2 regions of the uncultured Solobacterium sp. genome follow, and region 2 is predicted to be linked to the other one. Evidence: predicted binding sites of a transcription regulator. Region 2 holds the regulator's gene; the other holds the start of a gene.
The links. The regulator HrcA, encoded in region 2, represses chaperone genes, less so after heat shock. The targets are predictions, from matches to a motif close to TTTTAGCACTNNNNNNNNNNNAGTGCTAAAA.
Positions count from the first base shown of each region.

Region 1: the regulator HrcA is predicted to act here: its motif matches at 1,997-2,027, upstream of RWM19_RS07500 (Hsp20/alpha crystallin family protein).

Region 1 covers NZ_CAUQGG010000013.1:8,988-13,970, forward strand. Annotated here, with positions in the region: gene pflA (pyruvate formate-lyase-activating protein) at 1-699, shown strand, start outside; gene RWM19_RS07490 (tyrosine-protein phosphatase) at 696-1,463, shown strand; gene RWM19_RS07495 (hypothetical protein) at 1,545-1,901, shown strand; gene RWM19_RS07500 (Hsp20/alpha crystallin family protein) at 2,079-2,498, shown strand; gene RWM19_RS07505 (Ig-like domain-containing protein) at 2,562-4,238, opposite strand; gene RWM19_RS07510 (DUF4097 family beta strand repeat-containing protein) at 4,397-4,983, opposite strand, start outside.
Region 2 covers NZ_CAUQGG010000003.1:153,026-158,008, forward strand. Annotated here, with positions in the region: gene RWM19_RS03055 (Gfo/Idh/MocA family oxidoreductase) at 1-460, shown strand, start outside; gene RWM19_RS03060 (hypothetical protein) at 472-675, shown strand; gene hrcA (heat-inducible transcriptional repressor HrcA) at 839-1,873, shown strand; gene grpE (nucleotide exchange factor GrpE) at 1,866-2,405, shown strand; gene dnaK (molecular chaperone DnaK) at 2,423-4,243, shown strand; gene dnaJ (molecular chaperone DnaJ) at 4,306-4,983, shown strand, end outside.

The sequences.
Region 1 (4,983 bases), on a different contig from region 2:
TTCGGGGCAGTTGATGGACCTGGAGTACGATTTATTATATTTTTAAAAGGTTGTAATATGCGTTGTAAATATTGCCATAATCCAGATACTTGGGAGATGGCTGGAGGAGAACTCTATACCGCAGAAGAAGTATTACAAAAGGCATTACGCTATAAAAACTACTGGGTCAACGGTGGTGGAATCACTGTATCTGGAGGAGAAGCTTTATTACAAATGGATTTCATGATTGAACTATTTGAACTAGCACATAAGCATGGTATCCACTGTACTTTAGATACAGCTGGCAATCCATTTACATATGAAGAGCCATTTTTCTCAAAGTTTGAACGATTAATGAAAGTAACAGACTTGGTACTCTTTGATTTAAAAGAGATTGATGATAAAGTGCATCGGTATCTAACAGGTGCATCCAACGAAAATATTCTAGAGTGTGCGAAATATCTTTCAAATCATCATATTCCAATGTGGATTCGACATGTTCTGGTTCCAGGCATTACCGCAAACGAAGAGGATTTAAAGAAACTCAGAGAATTTATCGATACGTTAGATTCTGTTGAAAGAGTAGAAGTGTTGCCATATCATGTGTTAGGTATCTCGAAATACGAGAAGATGGGTATCAGTTACCCTCTAATGGATACGCCACAACCTACAAAAGAACAGATTGAAACTGCAGAAAGGATTTTGGGGGTAAAGAAATGAGTGATATTCTCGGCATTGAAAAGAAAAGAAACTTACGCGATCTAGGTGGTTACAAGACTCAAAATGGCAAACATGTTAAGAAAGGGTATTTCTTTCGTAGCAGTCGCTTAATGGACTTTGATCAAGCAGAACTTAAAATTTTGAATTCTTTAAATATTAAGAAGATTTATGATTTACGTTCAAAGGAAGAAGTGAAGGATTCACCAGATCCAACGTTGAAAGGTGCCGAATACATTCATTCATCTGCTGCGGCACGTGCAGATGGAACGGAAGTAAACTTTTCGCCAGCTGCACTCATCGCAGAAAATGTCTATTCCAAAGAATGCAATGATGAATTTACACATAAGGTGTATGGTAACTTGCCATTCTCTTATGCATATAAGAGAATGTTTGAGGATATTGTGGCAGGCAATGTACCAATCCTATTCCATTGTTCCGCTGGAAAAGATCGTACAGGAATTGCGGCAATCTTAATTCTACTAGCACTTGGTGTAGACGAAGAGACAGCGATGTATGACTACATGTTAACGAATGAATACCGTAAGGAATATATCGAACGTTTCAGGAAGGATTTCCCACTGACAAAATTAGATGGGGAACTTGCGGGTATGTTACTGGCGTACGAGGGAGTGACATATACCAACGCTGATTATTCGCTCAAGCGTATTAAAGAGAAGTATGAAAACTATGATGAATACTTTGAAAAAGAATACAATCTTGATAAAGACGCATTACAAAGACTAAGAGACTTATACACAGAATAAACGGCAGAAATATCTGTCGTTTCCTATATGTTGTTTTGTATTATTTTGCGAAAGGTATATGATTACATATGGAGAAATACAATGGAACTATCAAAGAAACAGAAAAACTTGATAGCGAAGATATTAAAGAATGGAATACCAATACTAGTATTGTTGTTTATTCTGAACTTCTTTTATCAAGAGACAAGAAAATATGATTTTGTAGGGGTTTGGTTTCCTGATTATGAAGATGATATTACTATCCAATTTAATCCAGATTATTCAGGCGTTTATTATGATGATCTTACAAAGATTGCCTTTCACTGGAAGAACCACGGTAACCAACTTGAGATGACAATGAATGATGAAACGAAAGTCTATCGCTATACGATAGAAGGAAAAGATATCCACCTACAATCGGATGACGAATCCTTCATTCTATATAAATACGGAAATTAATTAGCAATCATTTAATTTCTGTGATAATGATAAAAAGCCTTTAAATAAAGGCTTTTTATATATTATGAATATAGTTTTATAAAAATTTATAAAATAATTAGCACTTAAGTATTGACAGTGCTAAAAATATGAGTATATTAGTATGTGTAAGGTGAAAGGCCTTAGGAGGTATATGATATGAAATATATGACAACAAGAAAGAATGATTTATTCAATGATATGTTTGATGATGTGTTTAGAGCTCCAGTATTCACAGGAAATAATATTTTAAAGACAGATGTTCGCGAGAAAGATGGAAAGTACATCTTGGAAGTAGAAGTTCCTGGTTATAAGAAGGATGAAGTATCCATTAGCTTATTCAATGGTAATCTAACAATCAGCGCTGCTCGTTCGTCTTCTGATGAAGAAACTGATGATAAGGGTAGAATCTTACGTCAGGAAAGATTCAGTGGTAGTACATCTCGTACATTCTATGTAGGTGATGCAATTAAAGATACAGATATTCACGCTTCATTTGATAATGGTATCTTAAAGATTGAATTACCAACAGAACAGAAGAAAGAAGAAGAAACAAAGAAATTTATCGAAATTCTATAACTGGAAGAATTCCAGTTTTTTTGTGCAAAAGAAAAGCCATCGTGTATTGCGATGGCTTTTAAACTATCTATATGATTTTCTCTTTGAGAAGAGGTAACCGCTAGCGATAATGCCAACGAACATCATTCCAATGTAGAGATAGATATTTGTAGAATCGCTTGTCTTTGGTGTAGTAGGATTCTGTGGTCGCTCTGTGTTTGTGATGGTGAAGCCTGTTGTTTGATTGCCGGTGATTGTGGCGTCATAACCATTAACAGTATCTTCACTAATCGTGTATTGGATCTCTGTACCGCTTTGATCGTACTTACGTACATTAGTGAAACTAGCTGTCCAGTTATTTGTATCATCTAATGTTAGAGTTGTACCTGTATCTGTTCCATTAGCGAATAAGTGAACTGTGATAGGACCTGCTTTTGGACCTACCCATGTCTTTGTGACAGAGATATTTGTCTTGGTTGGTTTGTCGGAGATGGTTTGTAACGCACCATCCGTAGCTGTTACTTGTAATGTATATTCTGTGTTATTTAATTCATAACCAGCAGGAGCGGTTGTCTCTTTTACTTTATAAGTACCTTGTACTAAAGCTTCAGAAGTAACAGTACCATCTGCGCCTGTTGTTAGATTAAATGTTGTACCATCTGGTTGTGTAACTGTAAATACTGCGTTAGCTAAAGTGATTGAGTTATCGTCTTCGTCAACTTTTGTTAATTTGATTTTGTGTGCGAGGTCACCTGAACCAGAACCTCCAGAGTAAGCTCTTGTAAAGTGTGCATCAAAATCATAAGTTTGACCATTAGATGTTAATGTGAGGGTGTTGTTTAAATCAGTACCTTCTGTGTATGTAGATTGATAAGTGAGACGATACTGTTCCCCATTAATATTTCCAACATTGATTGTAAATGTCTGGTCGTTATCAGACATTGTTAGTTTTCCTGCTAAGTTAACTGGTGTTGATGTTCCGGTAATATCATTACCATATTGATCCATCTGAACTGTAAATAAGCGAATTGTATTTGGTAAAATTCTTTCGTTAGAGCCAACGATGGTATCGTGGATAATTGCATTTGGTAGTATTGCTTGTCTATGGTTGATGCGAATTTCCCAGTTTGCGATATTTGGGTTGGTTGTGTCATACCAAGCAAATTTATGTAGCGTTTCATTATTTAAAATCTGTGGCCCATCAACATTGACGGAACCCGTTGAAGATGATGTATTAGGTTGTCCTGCATTAACAGTAATAGTGAATGAACTAGATTGATTAATAGGAACCCTTGTTAAATCAAATCTAGCAGATAGTTGAATATTACCATTAACGTTGTAGCGATTATCAACCCAGTCTGTGAATACTACTTTTGCGGTTGCGCCAGTTGTACCTGGAGTGATATGTGCTCTTGCGATTACTGCTCCTGATCCATCCTGGTCATAGAGGTCAAAGTCGACAGGACTTGAGTCTGCTGAGAACATAACTGTATCAGGCAGATCAATTGTGAAGTAGTCACCTGCTTTTAATGTTGCGCCTGTATTATTAGTTGCCCAATCTAAGTTAAAGTAGAAGTTATCAGTATAGTAGATATCTCCAACATTTGTTCTAGATAGATTCATAAATCTAAAGTTTGTGATTGTCGCATCAACTTGTTTTGGACCACCATCAGCGATAACGTTTGTTTTAGTCCAACTGATAAGAGCTGTTAATGTCATTAAAAATGATAAAATTACAGCGAAATAATTCCTCTTTTTCATATATATTTCCTTCCGCCCATGATTTCTACAGTGTTTAGATTTGCCATGTACGAGTGAATTATATACCGAACAAATTGTGACAATTTTAAAGTATTCCTTAAGATTTATTTTTTGTTTATGTATATATCAACAAATAAAAAACAGCCTAGTGTAGGCTGTTAGTGAAAGTCGATATCGCCAGCATTTGTTTTGATGACAATTTCACCTTTTCCATCACCGACAATGTATTTTTTATGACGGAGCTTTTGGTATGGTAAATCATCGTCAAAGTCAATATCTCCGAAGTTTGTGGAGAGACTTGCATGGTAGTCTGTTGTTTCTGTTGTCATGTCGATATCACCGGCGGTAGATGTGACTTGGATATTTTGAATTTCTCCATGAACATCTAAATCGATGTCACCTGCAGTTGTCTTTACTTCGATGATAGGAGAGGATACTTCCATATCGATATCCCCTGCAGCTGCGGAGAGTTGAATAACATTTGCGGCGTGTTTTTGAATATCAATATCACCAGCTGCGATATTGGCATATAGATTACCTGTTGTATTTGTTAAGTCCACATCACCAGCAGATAGCTTCATGCTAATTTCATCGAAGTTCGAATCAGAGACATCTAAGTCACCTGCTAACATCGTAAAGTCAGCACGTTTCATTTCAACGCGGCTAATAGAAACATCTCCAGATTTGTTGTGGCAGTTGAATTCATCAAGTTTGATATCGTTGATATCTACATCTCCAGCAGGTG
Region 2 (4,983 bases):
TGGAGGAGCTCTTCTAGACTGTGGCTGTTATTGTGCAACATGGATTACAGAATATACCAAAGGTAAACTGCGCATCGATTACATTGATGTAGACTTAGAGGATGGATATGACTTACATACAAAGGTACAGATGCATATAGGCAATACATTAGCCACTCTAGAAACTGCAATCAATCAACCAGAAAAAAAAGAAGTATTGATTAAGGGTACAAAGGGAGAAATCCGTATTCGAGATTTGCATAGACCTATAAGTGCAGAGCTAAAGATTGAAGACAAAGTAGAAGTTATTGATTGTCCATATAAAGTAGATGACTTCTATGGAGAAATATCTCACTTTGTAAACTTACTTGAAAATGGGAAACATAGCTCTCCAGTTATGCCTATCCAAAGTAGTTTAGAAACTGCTATGTTACTAGATCGCATCAAGGATGCGATGACACCAAATCCGATTGAAATATAAGAGGGAAAAATATGGAACTGAAAGAATATTTGCATCAATATGTACGAATCACTAACGATGAAGGATATTCTTTTGATGGATATGTAGCAGAGTTCTTTCGAGGCGAAGATAATGAAGATGGTATCGATAGTATCGGCATTTCAAAGGATGCTGAACATCTTGGAGGAATAGAGATTAGTGAGAATAATATAGTATCTATACAGATAATTAAATGATGAATATTCTTGTTTAGAGCACTAAAAAATAAGCTGATATATAAGGCCGAAAATTTTCGGTCTTTTTTGTTAAAAATTAGCACTAAACTGTTGACAGTGCTAAAGTGTTGGTATACTATATTAGCAGACATTGAAAAAGAGTGCTAAAAAGGAGGTGCTGGAGATGTTGACACCAAGACGAATAGAAATCTTCAAGGCAATTGTTGATGAGTATATTCGTACGGCGGAACCAGTTGGTTCGCGTACATTACAAGAACAGTATGACTTACCATATTCCAGTGCGACCATCCGTAATGATATGCAGGTCTTAGAGGAAATGGGCTATCTGGAAAAGACACATACTTCCAGTGGACGTATTCCTAGTACGATGGGATATAAGTTCTATTGTGAGAACTTATTGAACATGACTGCTGGCATTGATAAACGTATGGAACTCGCAATTCGTAGTGCATTTGATGTGTCTAGTATGAACATTGAGGAGGCGGTTCATCAAAGCTGTGAAATCCTCAGTGAAATGACAAATATGACAGCTGGTGCAATCGGACCAGATTCCAATACGCAATGTCTAGAACACATAAAATTGTTTCCGATTGACACGCGTAATGCGGTATGTGTATTTATCACAAATACAGGACATACCGAAACTAAGAACTTCCACTTTGAAGATGATGTACCATTCAAAGATTTGGAAGCTTGTACAGATATCTTAAACAAGAGATTACAGGGTGTTCCACTTGCGGAAGTACCTGGTCGTATGGAAGATATCAAACCTGATTTATGTAGCGTTGTACATCGCCACGATCTACTCTTTACAGCGTTTGTTAGAGCGTTCGTAAAGTTTGCGAGTGAGAGTGTATACTTCTCTGGAAAAGATCGTGTATTATATCAACCTGAATTTGAAGATATCAACAAGTTGAAACAATTGATGTTGATGTTTGATGATACAAAGGTATGGCGTGGATTAGATTCCAGCGAAAATGCTGTTGCGGTAACTACAACAAAAGGCGCACAGTTAACTTGGTATAACGATTTAGCAGTTGTACGTTCCAAGTTCCATGTTAATGATACGGAAAGTGGAGAGTTGATGGTTGTTGGACCAAGCAGAATGAATTATGAAAAAGTCGTAAATCTAATTGATTATGCGGCACGTTTGATTGAGAAGATGTATAACTCAGGAGGTGAAAGTGGCAATGAGTGAAGATATCAAAAAAACAGAATCTGAAGTTGAAGAAGTAGTTGAAACTGAAACTCCTGAAGTAGTAGAAGAAGTTGATGAAGTTACAACACTTCAAGCAAAGATTACAGAGTTAAGTGAACAGGTAAATGTTCTCAAGAATGAATATGCAAAAGCGTATGCAGATACAGAGAATACAAGAAAACGTCTACAGGCTGATTTTGATAGCCGTACAAAGTTTATGATGAAAAACTTTGCATTAGAGTTGTTACCTGTATTAGATAGTTGCGAAAGAGCGTTAGCGCAAGCAACATCCGATGAAGCATATCGTAAGGGTGTCGAAATGATTTATGGACAACTACAGAATGCTTTAAGTAAAGAAGGTATTACAGAAATTGATGCATTAAACCAACCATTTGATGGTAATTGGCATCAAGCATTGATGACAGAAGCAAGAGAAAATGTCGAACCTGGAACTGTAATTGAAGTATTACAGAAGGGTTATCGTATAAAGGACCGTCTGCTAAGAGCAGCAATGGTCAAGGTTAGTGAATAACTAGGAGGAAGATAAACATGAGCAAGATTATTGGTATTGACTTAGGAACAACAAATAGCTGCGTATCCGTTATGGAAGGTGGCGAAGCAAAAGTAATTGCGAATCCAGAAGGAAACCGCACAACACCATCCGTTGTAGCATTTAAAAATGGTGAACGTATTGTTGGTGATGCGGCTAAGCGTCAATTGATTACAAATAAAGACACAGTATATTCCATTAAGCGTTTGATGGGTACAAATCAAAAAGTAACATTAGAAGGTAAGGAATATACACCACAGGAAGTTTCAGCAATGATTCTTACATATTTGAAGAGTTATGCAGAAGCTTATTTAGGTGAGAAGGTAGAAAAGGCTGTTATTACAGTACCTGCATACTTCAACGATGCACAGCGTCAAGCAACAAAGGATGCTGGTAAGATTGCTGGTTTGGATGTAGTACGTATTATTAACGAGCCAACTGCTTCTGCACTTGCGTTTGGTTCTGACAAAGAAACATCTAAGGAACAAAAGATCTTAGTATATGACTTAGGTGGTGGTACATTCGATGTATCTATCTTGGATATTGCGGATGGTACATTTGAAGTATTATCTACAAATGGTGATACACACTTAGGTGGTGACGACTTCGATGAAGCTATCATCAATTGGTTAGCAGATAACTTCAAACGTGAAAATAACATCGATCTAAGACAAGATAAGATGGCTTTACAGAGATTAAAGGAAGCTGCTGAAAAGGCTAAGAAGGACTTATCTGGTATGGTACAGACACAGATTTCCTTACCATTTATTTCCGCTGGTCCTGCAGGTCCATTACACTTAGAAGCTACATTAACACGTGCACAGTTTAATGAAATGACAAAGGGACTTGTTGAAAGAACATTGATTCCAGTTCGTCAAGCATTAAAGGATGCAGGTTTAACAGCAAATGATATTCACCAGGTATTACTTGTAGGTGGTTCTACACGTATTCCAGCTGTTCAAGAAGCAATTAAGAATGAATTAGGTAAGGAACCTAACAAGTCTGTTAACCCAGATGAATGTGTATCTTTAGGTGCTGCTATTCAGGGTGGTGTTATCGCTGGTGATGTTAAGGACGTATTATTACTTGATGTTACTCCACTTTCATTAGGTATTGAAACAATGGGTGGTGTTATGACAGTTCTTATCCCACGTAACACAACAATCCCAACAAGTAAGTCTCAGATTTTCTCAACAGCTGCAGATAACCAGCCAGCTGTAGATATCCATGTATTACAGGGTGAAAGACCAATGGCACAGGATAACAAGACACTTGGTAACTTCCAGTTAGATGGTATTGCCCCAGCAAGACGTGGTGTTCCACAGATTGAAGTAACATTTGATATTGACGTAAATGGTATTGTACACGTTACTGCAGTTGACAAGGCAACAAGTAAGAAACAATCTATTACGATTACAAACTCTTCTGGTTTAAGTGAGGAGGAAATTGACCGCATGGTTAAGGAAGCTGAAGCTCATAAGGCAGAGGATGACAAACGTAAAGAAGAAATCGAGACAAAGAATCGTGCGGAAGCTTTCATTCACCAGATTGATGAAACATTGCAGAATGAAAATGCAAATGTGACTGAAGAACAGAAGGCTGAAGTGAAGAAGTTACGTGATGAATTACAAGAAGCTATCGATAAGAATGATACAGAAGGCTTAAAGACTAAGTTAGACGCTCTTGAAAAGGCAGCGAATGATATGGCTCAGGCAATGTATCAAAGTCAGGCAGGTCAGCAGGCTGCTGGTGATGCTGCAGGTAATTCAACAAGCGCAAACGACGATGTTGTTGACGCAGACTTCCAAGAAAAGAAGTAAAGTTTGAAAGGAATGCGGGGCTTGTTTCCGCATTCTTTTAAGAGAAGAAAGGGCTAAAAGATATGGCTGAAAAAAGAGATTACTATGAGGTGTTAGGAATATCCAAAGGGGCAAGCGATGCGGAAATTAAAAAAGCCTATCGTTCGTTAGCCAAAAAATATCACCCTGATGTAAATAAAGAAGCAGATGCAGAAGCCAAGTTTAAAGAAATCAATGAAGCTTACGAAGTATTAAGTGATCCACAAAAGCGTCAGACGTATGATCAGTTTGGCTTTGCGGGAATGAACGGTTCCCAAGCAGGTGGAGGCTTCGGTGGTTTTGGCGGTGGATTTAACGCTGGTGGATTTGATGATCTCAACGATATCTTCTCCTCATTCTTCGGTGGAGGTATGGGTGGATTCAGCACTGGATCACGTCGTTCCAGTAATGGACCACGCAAGGGTGAAGACCGCTACATGCGCATGAATATCTCATTTATGGACGCATGTTTTGGTAAGACTGAGACCATCTCATTAACAGTTGAAGAACAATGTGACCAATGTCATGGTACAGGTGCAGCTTCTCCAAGTGATGTAGAAACCTGTCCAACCTGTCATGGTTCTGGTAGCGTTGTAACACAACAACGTACAGCGTTTGGTGTATTCCAATCACAGAGCGTATGTCCTGACTGTCGTGGTACTGGTAAGAAGATTCGTAAAGTATGTCCAAAATGTGGTGGAACAGGTTACGAAAAGAAGCGT